Regions from separate parts of the Lysinibacillus sp. F12 genome, predicted to be linked through region 4. Evidence: riboswitches for the same ligand, from Rfam matches in the RefSeq annotation. Region 4 holds a riboswitch; each other region holds the start of a gene.
What was found. A riboswitch is a leader RNA that binds a small molecule or an ion and turns the genes downstream of it on or off. The one in region 4 is predicted to bind S-adenosylmethionine.

Region 1 (2,194 bases), 1.0 Mb from region 4:
CTGCTAAACCAGCTGCTACAATATTTTTAGCTACATAACGTGCCGCATAGGCAGCTGAACGGTCTACTTTTGTTGCATCCTTACCTGAGAATGCACCACCACCATGTCGTGCATAACCACCGTATGTATCAACAATGATTTTACGGCCCGTTAAACCAGCATCTCCTTTTGGTCCGCCAATTACGAAACGGCCAGTTGGATTGATAAAGTATTTTGTGTTTGTATCTAATAATTCGCTTGGCACTACAGGAGCAATCACGAATTGTTTTAGATCGGCCTGAATTTGTTCAAGTGTTGCTTCTTCATCATGCTGAGTTGAAATAACAATTGTATCGACACGAACAGGTACGTTATTGTCATCATACTCAATTGTTACTTGTGTTTTACCATCTGGGCGTAAATAAGCTAACTCCCCAGATTTACGAACTTCTGTTAAACGACGTGCTAATTTATGAGCTAAGCTAATTGGTAATGGCATTAACTCAGGTGTTTCATTACATGCATAGCCAAACATTAAGCCTTGGTCTCCTGCACCAATCGCTTCAATATCTGCATCTGTCATAGAACCCTCACGGGCCTCTAAAGCTTGGTCAACGCCTTGGGCAATATCTGGAGATTGCTCACCAATTGCTACAAGTACTGCTAAGTTTTCAGCATCAAAGCCATATTTACCACGTGTGTATCCAATTTCCGCCACAGTATCACGTACAATGCCTTTAATATCTACATAAGTAGAAGTAGTGATTTCTCCTGCTACTAATACTAATCCTGTTGTTACAGTTGTCTCGCACGCTACACGTGCATTTGGATCTTCTGCTAAAATAGCATCTAAAATGGCATCCGAAATCTGGTCACAGATTTTATCTGGATGCCCTTCTGTTACACTTTCTGATGTAAACAGTCGACGGTTTGTCATTTAGTTTTCCTCCTATTACTCTTACAAAAAGTATTTGTACGGTACTCATTACCCATGTCAAGTCCGCTCCTAAGGATTGAACTCTCTCAAGCCGCTGTTGTTGTCATTTCACTTTACGAGAAAAAATAACTGCTACTTAAAAACACGAGGATTTCGAAAGACCCGTCATTATAATAAGGAAAGAACTACATATACTTACCTTTACATTAATTTTTAACAATAAAAAAATCCTTTTCTCACGTTACTATACATGAGGAAAGGAATAATGACTTCGTTACCTTTCACTCTTATCGTTCAAGGGATTTTCCCTTGCATCAGGTTGGCACCAACGCATGTTGTGAAATAATACATGCAGGTTGCCGGGTTTCACAGGGCCTGACCCTCCACCAGCTCGGGATAAGAGTATCCGTTCAATTTTCATGTTACTGAAAAGGTCAATCGTTGTCAAATATTTTCTTATGTATTACTGTATAGAAAGGAAGAACAAAATTATCACCATAAAATTTTCATACTTGGGTGATGATGTAAATAGAAGAAATTTAATCCCTACAACATACCTAGCTTCTTGTGGTAACATATGTGTGGCTCAAATTTTAGACAATTTACTGTAGCATTGAATGTTTTCTACTCGAAAAACATTATTTTTTGTCAGTTTATTGAAAAGTAATAAAAACTCTAAAATAATTTCTTAATTAGTATAGATTATTTAACCCATTGTGTTATACTATTTTTGAAATTAAGAAAAAATCCCTCTAAACCAAGGGAATACTATAAAAAAGGATGGTATTTAATCGATGAATTCAGTAGAAATTGCAAACGAACTGAAGGAATTATTAAACGGCGGTAACATTAATGTTCAACTTTCAGTACCACAATTAGCAGAAAAAGCTACTTCTCGTGGTGAGGCAATGTTAACAGTAGATGGCGCAGTTCGTGCAGAAACTGGCAAATACACTGGTCGTTCACCTAAAGATAAATATACAGTAGAAGAAGAAAGCACAAAAGATCAAATTGACTGGGGTAAAGTCAATCAACCAATTTCCTCTGAAGTGTTCGATAATCTGTATGTAAAAGTAATAAAATATTTAAAAGAACGTGATGAATTATTCGTATTCAAAGGTTTTGCTGGTGCTGACAAAGATTCACAATTAAGCATCCAAGTGATTAATGAATACGCTTGGCACAACCTTTTCGCTCATCAATTATTTATCCGTCCGACTAAAGAAGAATTAGCTTCGCATGTTGCAGACTTCACTGTCATCTCAGCTCCTAACTTTA
Region 2 (2,194 bases), on a different contig from region 4:
ACGATTTTGGACTTCTGTTTCGTTATAACCAAGTAGCTTTAAGGGAACCGCAATATTGTTATAAACTGTTGCTGTCTTTAAGAGATTAAAATGTTGAAAAATCATGCCAATCTTTTGCCGTGTTTGACGTAAGTCATGAAGTGAAAGGGTAGTAATATCCACATTATCAATCAAAACCTTGCCTGCTGAGGGACGCTCTAGTAAATTAACACAACGAATAAGCGTACTTTTACCGGCACCACTATACCCAATTACACCATGAATTTGTCCTTTTTTTACATGAAGATTAATTCCGTCCACTGCCTTAATACTGCCTTTTTTCGTCTTATATTCTTTTGATATATTTTGTAATTGAATCATCAGATTACTTGCTCCTTTCTTAGCTTCTAAAAAGCAAGAATCTGCGCGATTTCCATAGTGGACAATTGGCAGATTCTCAGCCTTATATCAGCTTTTGGCATGTATTACCAGATAGGGATTACAGAACCTTTGAATTCCTCTTCAATGAATTGGCGCACTTCATCAGACTGGTAAGCCTCAACGAATTTTTTAATTGTTGGGTCATTTTCATTTTCAGCACGAACGACAATGTAGTTCACATATGGAGAGTCAGTAGATTCTAAAAGAATAGAGTCCTCTTGTGGATTAATGCCAGCTTCCAGCGCAAAGTTCGTATTAATAGCAGCTACATCTACTTCACTAAGCTGCTTAGGAATTTGTGCGGCTTCTAATTCTATGAATTTTAAATTCTTTTTGTTTTCTTCCACGTCACGAACAGATGCTGTTAAGTCCGCTCCATCTTTTAATTTAATATAGCCTGCCTCTTGTAAAACAAAGAGAGCTCGCGCTCCATTTGTTGGGTCATTCGGTAAGCCAAATGTTGCGCCTTCAGGAACGTCATCCAATGATTTATATTTTTCAGAGTAAATCCCCATAGGATTTAAAATTGTTTTGCCAACTGGTACTAAATCTGTATCGTGATCTTTATTAAAAGTATCGAGGAAAGGTTTATGCTGATAGCTGTTTGCATCAAGATCTCCTTCAGCTAAGGATGTATTGGGTAAAACATAATCAGAAAAAGATTTTAGTTCTACTTCTAGCCCCTTTTCCTTTGCGACTTTAGCAGCTACCTCTGCAATTTGCTCATGAGGTCCTGAAGTGACACCCACGACAATTTTATTTTCATCGATAGCGTCGCTTTTTCCTGTACTATCTTCTTTAGAGCCACAGCCCGCTAGTGCTGCTACTAATGTAAGACTTGCTAAACCTACTAAAAATTTATTTTTCTTCTTCATGAAAACTACCTCCAAAAATTGTTTTATCGGTTTTTTGAAAATAAAAAAACTCTCTTATAAATTAAGAGAGGCTCATGAAAAAAAGTCCTCTCTTATCTATCAAACGAATTTCGTTTGCAGGATTTAGCACCTTCCTTCATAAAAGGAGGTTGCCGAGCTTCATAGGGCCAGTCCCTCAGCTACTCTTGATAAGAGATTCATATTATATTTTTGTATTTCCGATAGAACTAATATAATTTATAGGGTATAGTAAGTCAATAAATATTTTTGAAATTTTTTATATTGTTATAATATTTTGTCGCGAAGGAGGGGGAAGAATGCCAGTAAGAGTTAATTATGGCATAGGTTCATTTGGTAAGGTGATTAGTGCACGTCTTCTCATGGGGACAGACATCATTGAAGGAATAGAGGCACTTTGTGAAGAGAATAATATTGATTCAGCAACCATTATTAGTTGTATTGGTAGTTTTCAAAAAAGTAGCTTTGTTTATTTAGTACCCGATGAAACCTCCCACATTAAAGTTCGATTTAGTGATGTGGTAGAGAAAGAGGGGCCACTCGAGTTTATCCAAGGTTCAGGAGTGGTTTGTAAGCGTGATGCAGGATATGAAACGCATTTCCATGGTTCCATGAGTGATCAATGGGGAGTGGTTTCAGGCGGTCATTTTATAAAGGGCGGAAATATCGTCATAACAGCAGATGTAGTACTGGCAGAAGTGCAAGGCATTCAGCATATCCGTCAGATGGATGATGAAACAGGTCACGTACAATTTTATCCATTAGAACATGTGTTAGATTTTCCAAGGAAAATTGAAAAATAGTAAGTCCTGTAGCTAGTGAAAGCTACAGGACTCTATATGGTTACATGTTAAAATAATTTCAATTGCTCAATTCTTTGG
Region 3 (2,194 bases), on a different contig from region 4:
GAATCAAGATAATCCAACTAACGATGCTGCTACAGATTCCAATCAGAACCATCAGGCTAAACCAGATATTACGGTTTCTGACAAGAAGAATTTAGAATAACAAAGTCTAATTCCTTCAGCTACTTAGCGAAGAAATTAGACTTTTTTATTGTTATTTAAATATGATATTCAATTTCGTCCACAAAGTCCCATTCATATGGTGTCTCTTGGTATACATAGTAGTTCAACCAGTTGGAGAACAATAAATGTGTATGGGCACGCCATGTATTCATCGGTTCCTTTTCTGGATCATCATTTGGGAAGTAGTTTACTGGAACGTTGATATCAATGCCCTTGGCAACATCGCGACTGTATTCATCAGCCAGTGTTGTCGCATCATATTCTAAATGACCTGTAATCATAATGTTTTTATTATCTTTAGATTGCACGATAAACACACCTGCATCCTCTGAATAGGATAATAAGCGTAAGTCTGGATGATTGCGAACCTCGTCAATCGAGACAGATGTATAGCGAGAATGAGGGGCTGTAAATAAATCACTAAAGCCTCGTACTAAATCCACTGTTAAATCAGTAATCACATGAGAATAAACGCCGGAGCATTTAGCAGAGAGCTCTATTTTTCCAATTCCATAATGATGATATAACGCAGCCTGTGCCCCCCAACATATATGTAGCACGGATGTCACATTCTTTTTAGACCAATCCATAATTTCAGCAATTTCCTGCCAATAGTTAACCTCTTCAAATGGCATTTTTTCTACAGGTGCCCCAGTAATAATCATACCATCATAACGTCGGTGACGAATTTGGTTAAACGTTGTGTAAAATAATTGTAAGTGAGATTTACTGACATTTTTAGATTCATGAGTAGCCGTGTTTAAAAAAGTAATATTGACCTGTAATGGTGTATTTCCTAGTAAACGTAATAATTGTAGCTCCGTTTTTTCTTTTTCGGGCATTAAATTTAAAATTAATATGTTTAATGGACGTATTTGCTGTGTTCTCGCACGATCCTCTTCCATCACGAAGATTTTCTCCTCACGTAAATGCTCCCCAGCAGGTAAATTTTTCGGAATATTAATTGGCATCTAGCATTCCCCTCTCTTTTTTGCTCCTTTTTCTAAAAAAATTAAAAATCCTCCACATTCCATATGAGATAGAATGAGAAGGATTTTTTTCACGTTCACTCTTATCTCTCAAAGGAAAAACCTTTGCTGGAATTAGCACCTTTCTAACATTTGTTAGAGGTTGCTGAAGCGTCATCGGGCCAAATCCCTCTGCTTCTCTTGATAAGATTATTTAATTATTTTGAATTGTAACATGGACTAGTTAGAATATCAATAATTCATAGAATATTTTGTTATTCCCATGCATGTTCTACATTCATTTGATGAACACTAAGCTTGCTGTATATGGTTATTCTACATGAAATTTTATGGTAAACATGCCGCTATTATGTTACCATATATCTTTAGTAATAGAGAGGAACGTGAATACTTTGATTAATATTGAATTTCCAAAACCAGATGTAGTTATTCGCCAACGCGAACAAGATGTAAAACCAGGTGATGTCCCAATTACACCATACTTTGGTTTCATCGACTTCCACAAAATCACACGTGATAAAGGCGGCATTTTCTTATTTTATAATGAAAAGAATGAGTTATTATTTGTCGGCAAAGCACGTAAAATTCGCCAACGCATAAAAAAACATTTTGAAGACAATGTATCTCCGATGAAAAACTATCGTGACGAGGTCTTCAAAATTGAAGTCTATGAAGTAGAAGATCCTATGGAACGTGAAATTTATGAAACGTATGCGATTAATACGTTCCGCTCCAAATACAATGTAGATAAAGTATTTTATTAATATCAATAAAAACCGAAATCTCTTTTTAGGGATTTCGGTTTTTTATTACAGCATGGTAATACGATCTATCGGCATGCTTTTGCCGTTAATATACAGTTCGATAATAGTCAGCTCCGCGCTTTTGTTGATGGCATAGACATAGGGTAGAGCTTCTTTCTTTTGCTCGCTTCCTTCCTTGAAATGAATGACTAACCTATTTTCATTAGCTGCTACACTTGCTAGCACATTTCCTTTTGAAAACATGACAAGATAGTACGTCACGTCATCTTCATACAATAACTGAATTCTGTCTGTAGCTATAATATGTTGTTGGATATGGTC
Region 4 (2,194 bases):
AACTAACGATGCTGCTACAGATTCCAATCAGAACCATCAGGCTAAACCAGATATTACGGTTTCTGACAAGAAGAATTTAGAATAACAAAGTCTAATTCCTTCAGCTACTTAGCGAAGAAATTAGACTTTTTTATTGTTATTTAAATATGATATTCAATTTCGTCCACAAAGTCCCATTCATATGGTGTCTCTTGGTATACATAGTAGTTCAACCAGTTGGAGAACAATAAATGTGTATGGGCACGCCATGTATTCATCGGTTCCTTTTCTGGATCATCATTTGGGAAGTAGTTTACTGGAACGTTGATATCAATGCCCTTGGCAACATCGCGACTGTATTCATCAGCCAGTGTTGTCGCATCATATTCTAAATGACCTGTAATCATAATGTTTTTATTATCTTTAGATTGCACGATAAACACACCTGCATCCTCTGAATAGGATAATAAGCGTAAGTCTGGATGATTGCGAACCTCGTCAATCGAGACAGATGTATAGCGAGAATGAGGGGCTGTAAATAAATCACTAAAGCCTCGTACTAAATCCACTGTTAAATCAGTAATCACATGAGAATAAACGCCGGAGCATTTAGCAGAGAGCTCTATTTTTCCAATTCCATAATGATGATATAACGCAGCCTGTGCCCCCCAACATATATGTAGCACGGATGTCACATTCTTTTTAGACCAATCCATAATTTCAGCAATTTCCTGCCAATAGTTAACCTCTTCAAATGGCATTTTTTCTACAGGTGCCCCAGTAATAATCATACCATCATAACGTCGGTGACGAATTTGGTTAAACGTTGTGTAAAATAATTGTAAGTGAGATTTACTGACATTTTTAGATTCATGAGTAGCCGTGTTTAAAAAAGTAATATTGACCTGTAATGGTGTATTTCCTAGTAAACGTAATAATTGTAGCTCCGTTTTTTCTTTTTCGGGCATTAAATTTAAAATTAATATGTTTAATGGACGTATTTGCTGTGTTCTCGCACGATCCTCTTCCATCACGAAGATTTTCTCCTCACGTAAATGCTCCCCAGCAGGTAAATTTTTCGGAATATTAATTGGCATCTAGCATTCCCCTCTCTTTTTTGCTCCTTTTTCTAAAAAAATTAAAAATCCTCCACATTCCATATGAGATAGAATGAGAAGGATTTTTTTCACGTTCACTCTTATCTCTCAAAGGAAAAACCTTTGCTGGAATTAGCACCTTTCTAACATTTGTTAGAGGTTGCTGAAGCGTCATCGGGCCAAATCCCTCTGCTTCTCTTGATAAGATTATTTAATTATTTTGAATTGTAACATGGACTAGTTAGAATATCAATAATTCATAGAATATTTTGTTATTCCCATGCATGTTCTACATTCATTTGATGAACACTAAGCTTGCTGTATATGGTTATTCTACATGAAATTTTATGGTAAACATGCCGCTATTATGTTACCATATATCTTTAGTAATAGAGAGGAACGTGAATACTTTGATTAATATTGAATTTCCAAAACCAGATGTAGTTATTCGCCAACGCGAACAAGATGTAAAACCAGGTGATGTCCCAATTACACCATACTTTGGTTTCATCGACTTCCACAAAATCACACGTGATAAAGGCGGCATTTTCTTATTTTATAATGAAAAGAATGAGTTATTATTTGTCGGCAAAGCACGTAAAATTCGCCAACGCATAAAAAAACATTTTGAAGACAATGTATCTCCGATGAAAAACTATCGTGACGAGGTCTTCAAAATTGAAGTCTATGAAGTAGAAGATCCTATGGAACGTGAAATTTATGAAACGTATGCGATTAATACGTTCCGCTCCAAATACAATGTAGATAAAGTATTTTATTAATATCAATAAAAACCGAAATCTCTTTTTAGGGATTTCGGTTTTTTATTACAGCATGGTAATACGATCTATCGGCATGCTTTTGCCGTTAATATACAGTTCGATAATAGTCAGCTCCGCGCTTTTGTTGATGGCATAGACATAGGGTAGAGCTTCTTTCTTTTGCTCGCTTCCTTCCTTGAAATGAATGACTAACCTATTTTCATTAGCTGCTACACTTGCTAGCACATTTCCTTTTGAAAACATGACAAGATAGTACGTCACGTCATCTTCATACAATAACTGAATTCTGTCTGTAGCTATAATATGTTGTTGGATATGGTCAGGAACGATTGTTAG

Region 1: another riboswitch for S-adenosylmethionine. It lies ahead of metK (methionine adenosyltransferase); the one in region 4 lies ahead of metA (homoserine O-acetyltransferase MetA).
Region 2: another riboswitch for S-adenosylmethionine. It lies ahead of AC3CH7_RS21750 (MetQ/NlpA family ABC transporter substrate-binding protein); the one in region 4 lies ahead of metA (homoserine O-acetyltransferase MetA).
Region 3: another riboswitch for S-adenosylmethionine. It lies ahead of metA (homoserine O-acetyltransferase MetA); the one in region 4 lies ahead of metA (homoserine O-acetyltransferase MetA).

Annotation. Positions count from the first base shown of each region.
Region 1 covers NZ_JBYMLP010000002.1:1,333,982-1,336,175, forward strand. The annotation lists gene metK (methionine adenosyltransferase) at 1-916, opposite strand, end outside; SAM riboswitch class I at 1,201-1,319, opposite strand; gene pckA (phosphoenolpyruvate carboxykinase (ATP)) at 1,711-2,194, shown strand, end outside.
Region 2 covers NZ_JBYMLP010000007.1:22,696-24,889, forward strand. The annotation lists gene AC3CH7_RS21745 (methionine ABC transporter ATP-binding protein) at 1-360, opposite strand, end outside; gene AC3CH7_RS21750 (MetQ/NlpA family ABC transporter substrate-binding protein) at 465-1,295, opposite strand; SAM riboswitch class I at 1,385-1,490, opposite strand; gene AC3CH7_RS21755 (PPC domain-containing DNA-binding protein) at 1,613-2,116, shown strand; gene AC3CH7_RS21760 (pyridoxal phosphate-dependent aminotransferase) at 2,164-2,194, opposite strand, start outside.
Region 3 covers NZ_JBYMLP010000003.1:723,542-725,735, forward strand. The annotation lists gene AC3CH7_RS17500 (GerAB/ArcD/ProY family transporter) at 1-100, shown strand, start outside; gene metA (homoserine O-acetyltransferase MetA) at 156-1,091, opposite strand; SAM riboswitch class I at 1,190-1,299, opposite strand; gene AC3CH7_RS17510 (nucleotide excision repair endonuclease) at 1,502-1,873, shown strand; gene AC3CH7_RS17515 (hypothetical protein) at 1,919-2,194, opposite strand, start outside.
Region 4 covers NZ_JBYMLP010000002.1:287,617-289,810, forward strand. The annotation lists gene AC3CH7_RS08410 (GerAB/ArcD/ProY family transporter) at 1-85, shown strand, start outside; gene metA (homoserine O-acetyltransferase MetA) at 141-1,076, opposite strand; SAM riboswitch class I at 1,175-1,284, opposite strand; gene AC3CH7_RS08420 (nucleotide excision repair endonuclease) at 1,487-1,858, shown strand; gene AC3CH7_RS08425 (hypothetical protein) at 1,904-2,194, opposite strand, start outside.